One region of the Bacillus sp. PK3-067 genome, then DNA from elsewhere that is predicted to be linked to it. Evidence: predicted binding sites of a transcription regulator. Region 1 holds the regulator's gene; the other holds the start of a gene.
The links. The regulator Rex, encoded in region 1, represses fermentation and respiration genes when NADH is low (regulators of the CRP and FNR family bind a similar motif). The targets are predictions, from matches to a motif close to TTGTGAAATATTTCACAA.

Region 1 (4,411 bases):
GTGGATAAAACCCATATTATCTGTTGATAATGTGGGTTTTATTGTGTATATAAAATGTTGATAACTTTTTTACTGACTGTGGATAATGTGGAAAAGTTATTTTGATGTTTATTTTATAAAGGTGGATATGTGTATAAACTTGTGGATAAATAGGTTGATGTCAGACCTTTGAATTTGTTCTTTTTCGGGAAATAAAAAGCAAGAAGATATCCCCGAAAAACATTTTGAAACATCTCCCCATTATAGAAGATGCTAATCTTGTCAATCTTTGTCGTTAAAACGATATTTCGTGTCGAATTGTTAATATATATAGGGTTACAATAGATATATTTAAAAAATCGTTAGTATATTCTAAGTTACGATAGATATATTCAAAAAATTGTTTAAGTACTAAAAAAGATGTCACATAGTCAAAAATCCTGACTTATGAGACATCTTCCTTATTTAAATATGCTTATACATGCAGCTCTTCCCATTCTGCCATACAAGTTTCAAGTTGTTCTTGTAGCGTTTGCTTTTTAGTTGTAATTTCACTAGCTTTTTCATAATCTGCATATATTTCTGGTAAGCAAAGTTGATCTTCTAACGTAGCAATTTCTTCTTCTAATTCCACTATACTTTGTTCTAGCTCTTCAATTTTTCTAGTGCGTTGACGCTCTAGTTTTTTACGCTCTTTTTCTTCTAAATAATTTAATTTCTCTTGTGCAACCACCTTTTGAACAGGAACGTCACTTTCTTGCTGTTCAAGTTCTGCACGTTCAATCATTTCATTTTTCTTTTCAACGTAGTAATCGTAATCCCCTAAATATTCCTGTGCACCTTCTGTTGATAACTCAACCACAGTCGTTGTTACACGGTTAATAAAGTAGCGGTCATGTGAGACGAATAGAAGAGTCCCTGGGTAATCAATTAAAGCATTCTCCAAAATCTCTTTACTATTTAAATCAAGGTGGTTCGTAGGCTCATCTAGAATTAACAAATTTGACTTTTGCATCATAAGTTTTGCAAGAGCTAATCGAGCTTTTTGTCCACCACTAAGGGAAGATACTGGTTTCAGTACATCATCTCCTGTGAATAAAAAATTCCCAAGTATAGTACGGATTTCTTTTTCCGGTTGCAGTGGATATTCATCCCATAGTTCATTTAAAACCCGTTTAGAAGATGTTAAGTTTGCTTGTTCTTGATCATAATAACCAACAGATACATTTGATCCGAAAGAAACATCACCATTTAATAGTGGTAACTTATTCACAATGGATTTTAACAATGTGGATTTCCCAATTCCGTTTGGACCAACTAAAGCAACACTATCTCCGCGAGTTAAGCGCATAGTTACATGTTCAATTATAGGGTTTCCATCATAGCCGATGGTTGCATCATTTACTTGTAAAACATCATTTCCACTTTGTTTTTCAATATCGAAGTGGAATGATGCTGACTTAGAATCCCCTAATGGTCTCGTTAATAATTCCATTCTGTCTAGTTGTTTACGGCGACTTTGAGCACGTTTCGTTGTAGAAGCGCGAGCTATATTCTTTTGAACGAAGTCCTCAAGTTTTGCGATTTCATCTTGTTGTTTTTCGTAACGTTTCATTTCTTGCTCATATAATGCTGATTTTAAGTCTAAATATTTACTGTAGTTACCAACAAATCGTCTGCTTTCTTTATTCGAAATTTCATATACTTGTGTAACGAGTTTGTCTAAGAAATAACGGTCATGTGAGACGATTAATATTGCGCCAGGATAACCTTGCAAATATTGCTCAAGCCATGTTAATGTTTCGATGTCTAAATGGTTTGTAGGCTCGTCCAAAATAAGTAAGTCTGGTTTTGTTAATAATAATTTCCCGAGAGCTAATCTTGTTTTTTGCCCGCCGCTTAAAGTAGAGATCGTCGTCTGGTGCGTTTCAACTGGGAAGCCAAGGCCGCTTAAAATGGAGCGAATATCCGCTTCATATTGATATCCACCTTGATCTTTATAATTGAGTTGTAGTTGGTCATAATCAGCTAACAATCTTTCATATGTAGCTTCGTTTGAAAAGTTTTCTTCTTTTCCCATTTCTTGCTCAAGCCTTCGAAGTTTTGTCTCCATTTGCTGTAAGTGGGTAAAGACGGTTAGCATTTCATCCCAAATTGTTAAAGACGTTTCTAGTCCAGTATTTTGAGCTAAATATCCGATTGAGACATCTTTCGGTTTTATAATTTCGCCACCATCATGAGATAATTCACCAGCGATAATTTTTAATAATGTAGATTTTCCTGCTCCATTCCTTCCAACTAATGCGATACGATCTTTTGTTTGTACTTCCAATTTTATGTTTGCAAGAATCGTTTCTGCACCGTATAATTTCGAAAGCGCGTTTACTTGTAATAAAATCAATGTTTTCACCTCAAATAATTTCTTAACTTTGCCATGTTTATATTTCTCAATCATACTAAAAATAGTGTATAGTTTAAAATAAAGAGAGAATACTTCTTCTCTTTATTATACAAGGAATTTAATGAGTGCTAAACTTCTGTATTTGATTAAAGTATATGAATAAAGATAGGAAGAGAGGAGAGGTCATATGGATCAGCAAAAGATTCCACAAGCCACTGCTAAAAGATTGCCTCTATACTATCGATTTATCCAAAACTTATCTCTTTCTGGTAAGCAGCGTGTTTCATCGGCCGAATTGAGTGAGGCAGTAAAAGTAGATTCCGCAACAATACGAAGAGATTTTTCGTATTTTGGAGCGTTAGGGAAAAAGGGATATGGATATAACGTAAATTATTTATTATCATTTTTCCGCGAAACACTTGATCAAGATGATATAACACGTGTAGCACTTATTGGAGTAGGTAATTTAGGGACCGCTTTCTTACATTATAATTTCACGAAAAACAATAATACAAAAATTGAAATGGCATTTGATGTTAGTGAAGAGAAAGTTGGAACAGAAATCGGGGGCATTCCTGTATATCATTTAGATGAATTAGAAGAGAGATTATCAAATGATATACAAGTGGCAATATTAACAGTACCGGCTACAGTAGCACAAGCTGTAGCAGATAGATTAGCTGAAACAAGCGTGCACGGTATTTTGAATTTCACACCAGCGCGATTAAACGTATCAGAGAATATTAGAATTCATCATATTGACTTAGCTGTAGAGTTACAAACATTAGTTTACTTTTTGAAAAACTATCCACAATAAAACGCAGAGGAAGCGACCTCTGCGTTTTATTATTGTTTCTTCTTTGTGAATTTAACTAATATAAGGCGAAGTGCCAAATTAAAATCAATTGTTGCCATAACTGCAAATAGTATTGTCCACATATTCCAGATTGTATCTGTCACGTTCGTAATGGCGAAGCGTGTAAAGATACATCCAAGAAGGAAGTATAGTGCAGCCATGAACAATGGTGAGTTTCTCATACAAAAAATCCTCCGATAAAGCCTTGCATTTTTTCAGCTTCTTTAATCATTTCTTGAATTTGTTCATTGCTCATAAAAATTTGCCCAATAGCGACTAATGTATTCATCGCAACATGAGCTGCAATCGGAACGATAATACGTTTCGTCTTCACATATAAGAAGGCGAATACGAGCCCCATAGCAGTGTATACCAATAAGTGAGTAAAATCAAAATGAATTGTTGCGAATACAAGCGAACTAATGATAGCTGCGATAAAGAAGTTAAACTTCTTATAAAGCGTGCCGAATAGAATTTTTCTAAATACGATTTCTTCTAAGATAGGTCCAATTATAGATACAACAATAAGGAACCAAGGTATCGTTCTTGCGATGTCCATCAGTCTGTCTGTATTCTCAGATCCACGTGGAACCCCAAATACATACATTTCAATCATACCTGCAATGGATTGTGAGATGATTGCTAAGAAGAACCCGATAAAAATCCATCCAATAGTAGCTGGAACAGAAGAGCGCATTGGATCTAAATGCCTGTCACGAATATCTGTTCTAAGTAACCAAAGCACGATACATAATGCAATAAAGAAGCTAATGATTGCCCAGTGTCCCGTTATGATTTGTCCTTTTTCTTCAATGGTAAATCCTCTATTATCATAGAGTCCTGTTTTTAGGAGAAGTGGTAATCCAACAACGCCAGATAACTGCATTAAAATGTATGTAATGATAATCCACCAGTATTGTTTCTTCAAATGGTTTAACCATCCTTTCTAACTATAGTGTATGAGATAAGTTAGGATAACATGTAAATATGCTACCTACGATATAAACCTCTTGAATTATGTTTTTTTCGTAAATCCTTATTTGAAATTATAATAGAAGACAGGAGAAAGTTGTATGTGTAGCGAAAACAACTTAGGGTGTCCTTTCATATTGTAACATACGAGCAGTGGAAACAACGATTCATATAGTAAAGGCAGTATTGTATATAGAAAGTTT
Region 2 (4,411 bases), on a different replicon from region 1:
TGAATGTGATTCTGGTCACAGAAATATTCTTTAAAAAATTCTATAATAATTATGTAGCAGATACTTATACCGATTCAGCCATTCTCGGTACACTCTATATGGCCCTGGCGCCACCCTTTCTCCTCAGGGACATATTTTTCTATGCCATATCAAAATATGTTTATGAGGATAGTGTATATCACTGTCTTCATAAACATATAGTTGTGATTTGGGTCACTGCAATATTTGATAAAAATGTCTATAATAACCTTGGATATCATTATATTTTTAATTCTATAGTTAGAGTAAGGTGAGAAAATATGGACGATAATCATAAAAAATCAAGAGAGCTTTGTCCAAGAAAAGTACTAATTTTTAAGACCCTTTCCGAAGAGGAAATTGGTAATATAGCTTCAATGACAAAACATAGGAAGTTTAAAAAGGGCCAGCCATTAATTCTTGAGGGAGATAAATCAGATACATTATTTATTATTAATAGTGGACAAGTAAAGCTATGTACATTAACTCTTCAAGGGAAAGAGCAAATATTGCATATACTAACAAGTGGTGAATCCTTTTGTGAATTAAATATATTTAATTATGATGAAAAAAGTAATTTTAGTGCATATGCTATAGAAGATACTCATATCTGTATGCTAAAAAAAGAAAATATGGATTATATAATGGAACGAAATCCAAGTATTGCATTAAAGTTGTTAAAAGTTGTCACAAAACGTTTAGCTAAGATAGAGAATTTAGTGCAAAATTTAGCTACAAACAATCCTGAAGTTAGAATTGCTCACATACTATTGGAGTTTTGTGATAAATATGGAAAAAGTACTGAGGATGGAATACTTATTAACTTGCCATTGACACGAGAGGAATTGGCAAATTATGCGGGTGTAACAAGAGAGACTATTAGTCGTAAATTGAATAAGTTTGAAAGTTTAGGACTCATGGCCTCTGTTGGAAATAAGAAAATAATAATAAAAAATCAGTTAGCTATTAGAAGACTTATCAGTTTCTGACAAAAGCCCCCTTTCTCAGAATATAAAAGAGGAGTTATTACAAATTAGCAAGTATTTTAATTGTATAAATTCTTAAAATCATTATATATGAGGAAATCACAAAAAAGGGAATATGTGTTACCAATCGGTTTAATTGATAAGGTATGGATTTTTTGAGCCACAAAATATCACATGCCTTATAATCAAACTTAATTTAATACGTAACGGGGTTGCAAATGTGTCAATATTAAAGTGTTCTCTTTAACACGTTTTCAAAGGTTTAAAACTCTTCTTAAACAATGATTAAGAAGAGTTTTTTAGATAAAAGTTATAAAGAATTAGTTTTAATTAACTAAGAAATTATGCAAAAAGAGTATTTGTCTGTACATTTGTTATATGCTCGGCTAATACAGTAGCTTGTGCATGGAGGGGGGCTGGAAATCCTAATGTAATCCCATTGTGTTCAGTGCATTCACCAATTGCATAAATTAATTTATCATTTGTTTGCATATGCTTATTAACAACTATGCCACGTTTAACATGTAAGCCAGCTTTTTCTGCTAAATGTGTATTAGGTCGCCTACCAATAGGTATTACAATTAAATCATATTTTTTAATAGTGCCATCTTCGAATTGAATCCCCTCTGCGTAGTCTGTACCTAGGATTTTAACCGTGTTTTTTTCCATGAGAAATTGAATTCCTTTTGCTTTTAGCTTGTTACATAGTGATGAACAATCCAATATATCTTGTTTTGCCATTAAGTGTGAACTGAAATGAACTACGTGGACGTCTATTCCAAAATCAAATAATTTTTGTGCAATTTTTAGACCGAGCATGCCATTGCCAATAATAATAGCTTTCTTTGCATGCTTCTTAATATTTAATAGAAATTGGATTTCTTCAGTTGTTCTAAGTTTATTTACTCCAAATAATTGTAGTCCTTTAACGGGAAAAATAAAAGCAGTAGATCCTGTTGCAATGATGAGTTTATCGTAGAAAACAATACGGCGTTTATCTGTAACAATGACCTCGTCCTCACGATCAATTTCTATTACTTTTTCGTTTGTAAAAAGCTTAATATTATGTTGTTTGTACCAATTATATTGCTTTTGTATTCTATTTTTAATATCTAAATTTAAAGAAATAGTGTTTATTTGATTGTAGAGAGGATAGAGTTCATCACTGAAAATAGAAATGCTATACATATTAGGATTTTGTATTAAAATCTGTTCAATACAACGTAAACTAGATATACTATTACCGATAATTACTAAGCGTTTTCGTTTTCTCATATCAATTTCTCCTTTTTATTGTGAAGTATTGAGCAATGATGTTCGTTCATATTATAACAATTTTAAAAAGCAGATTGCTTGATATATAGTTTATTTTAAAATATGTCACAAATTATCTTTATTCGGGTAATGAGATACAAAGATGATCCCATTAAACTCATAGGTTAGAGGCAAATTTTAAAAATGTTACTAAGATATTTCAGATGGAAAATGTTGAATATGTTTGCTGATAGTAGTATTTCTTCAATTTTTAAAGAATAACGCATACAAACACACTGTAACCTTATAATTAAAGCTTTTTTATGTATAAATGCGAATAATTTCCTGATAGGTCCCTATACAAGTAAGTAAAAATTAAGATGGAGTGTTTTTCCTAAACATGATAAATTAAAACTTTCTATACCAGATTAATTATTCTTTTATTCTATATTGACTAGGTATATTCGTGTATTATGCACCTTCTAGGATTTAGTGAATATAGCAGATTGCACATCATTTGAATCATTTTGTAAAGTGAGTATGTTTATTTTGTGAAATATTGAACAAAATCTTGAAAGTGAATATTGAAACATGTAGTTTATTCTTAGGATTATTTATAAAAACCATGAATTAAAGGAGTGTGTAATTTTATGTTAGAACAAGGGATAGCTGATGCTATAAAACTTGCACAAAAGAAGAAACAAATATTAGATATAACCCCAATACAATATTTTGTTCGTGCATTACTAGCCGGCATCTATATTGGATTTATTATAGTATTATGTTTTAAATTAGGGGATTTTTTTCACGTTGTAAATTCACCTGCAACTTATTTAAGTGCTTCTTTATTTTTTGGAATTGCACTTATATTAATAATATATGGTGGAGCGGAATTATTTACTGGGAATACAATGTATTTTACAATTTCGACCTTACGAAAAAAAACAACGGTCTCAGATACTTGTCGTAACTGGGGTGCTTGTTTTTTAGGTAATCTGGTAGGTGCAATATTTTTTGCGTTATTATTTTATGGTACTGGTATTTTTGATCAAATTGAATATGAACATTTGATAAGTAATGTTGTTGAAGTAAAAATGAATACACCGACAATACAGCTATTTTTCAAAGCTATTTTATGTAATTGGCTTGTTTGTCTAGCATGCTTCCTTCCTTCTCAAGTAAAAGGGGATACAGCAAAAATAATTGTTATGATGTTATTGGTTTTTACATTCTTTTTATCTGGATATGAACATAGCATTGCAAATTTATCGCTATTTGCAATCTCCCTGGTATCGCCACATCCCAATACTATTTCTTTTAGTGGGGCTATTTATAATTTAATTCCAGTTACAATTGGAAATATTATTGGTGGATCTGTATTTGTTGGCATGGTATATCATTATATAACCCAAAACAACCCTACAGCTGAACAGAAGGGCGATTTAGTTGAATCTCAATGTGAGGAAAACATCCCATTACAAACACAAATAAAAATTTGAGCTACTAATATAATCATTTTCGTATAAAAATAACATAATTATTTTGAATGTTATTTTTATATAAGTTGGCTTAATTAGCTGGAAATACCGTTTTAATAATTCTTTTAAATATATTTTTTTCTTTTATAAAATATATTATTTGTTTTTGTTAGACATATAAGGGAAGAGAAATATACAAAAAACATTCACAACTTATGTGACTTAAATTTGTTAATATAAAATGCAAGATCACATGTCAAATTTATTACAGAAAACTCTAAAAAATTAGTGGGGGGTTTATTAGAAAATGAATTTTGAAAAAGTTTATTTGGTATAGAAGTGCTTTTAGGGGGTTATTGCTAAAATAGGTGAGATAACCTTCGATATAAAAAATAAAAATTTGCAGTAATTAGATTTGAATGAAGATAATATAAGCATGAATGTCATTATGAGAAGTGATAATCAATTAATGAATCTTAATAAAAATGTAAGCGCTAACAATTTTATTTAACTAGATGTATAAACTAGATTTTCCACAGCATATCAATGAATCTTTGAAATATAGATAAAGAAAAATCATCTTATCTAGTGAAGCTATACATAATATTTTTTTGAGTTAAATAAGAAATAATGTTGGAGCAATATTTGCTGGAAATACATATGAAAAGGAATTTA

Region 2: the regulator Rex is predicted to act here: its motif matches at 2,808-2,825, upstream of M1D73_RS27995 (formate/nitrite transporter family protein).

What each region holds. Positions count from the first base shown of each region.
Region 1 is NZ_CP096490.1:252,982-257,392, forward strand. Features, by position in the region: gene M1D73_RS01495 (ABC-F family ATP-binding cassette domain-containing protein) at 455-2,380, opposite strand; gene M1D73_RS01500 (redox-sensing transcriptional repressor Rex) at 2,568-3,197, shown strand; gene M1D73_RS01505 (YdiK family protein) at 3,227-3,418, opposite strand; gene M1D73_RS01510 (CPBP family intramembrane glutamic endopeptidase) at 3,415-4,164, opposite strand.
Region 2 is NZ_CP096491.1:24,488-28,898, forward strand. Features, by position in the region: gene M1D73_RS27985 (Crp/Fnr family transcriptional regulator) at 300-1,007, shown strand; gene M1D73_RS27990 (FAD-dependent oxidoreductase) at 1,347-2,279, opposite strand; gene M1D73_RS27995 (formate/nitrite transporter family protein) at 2,909-3,757, shown strand.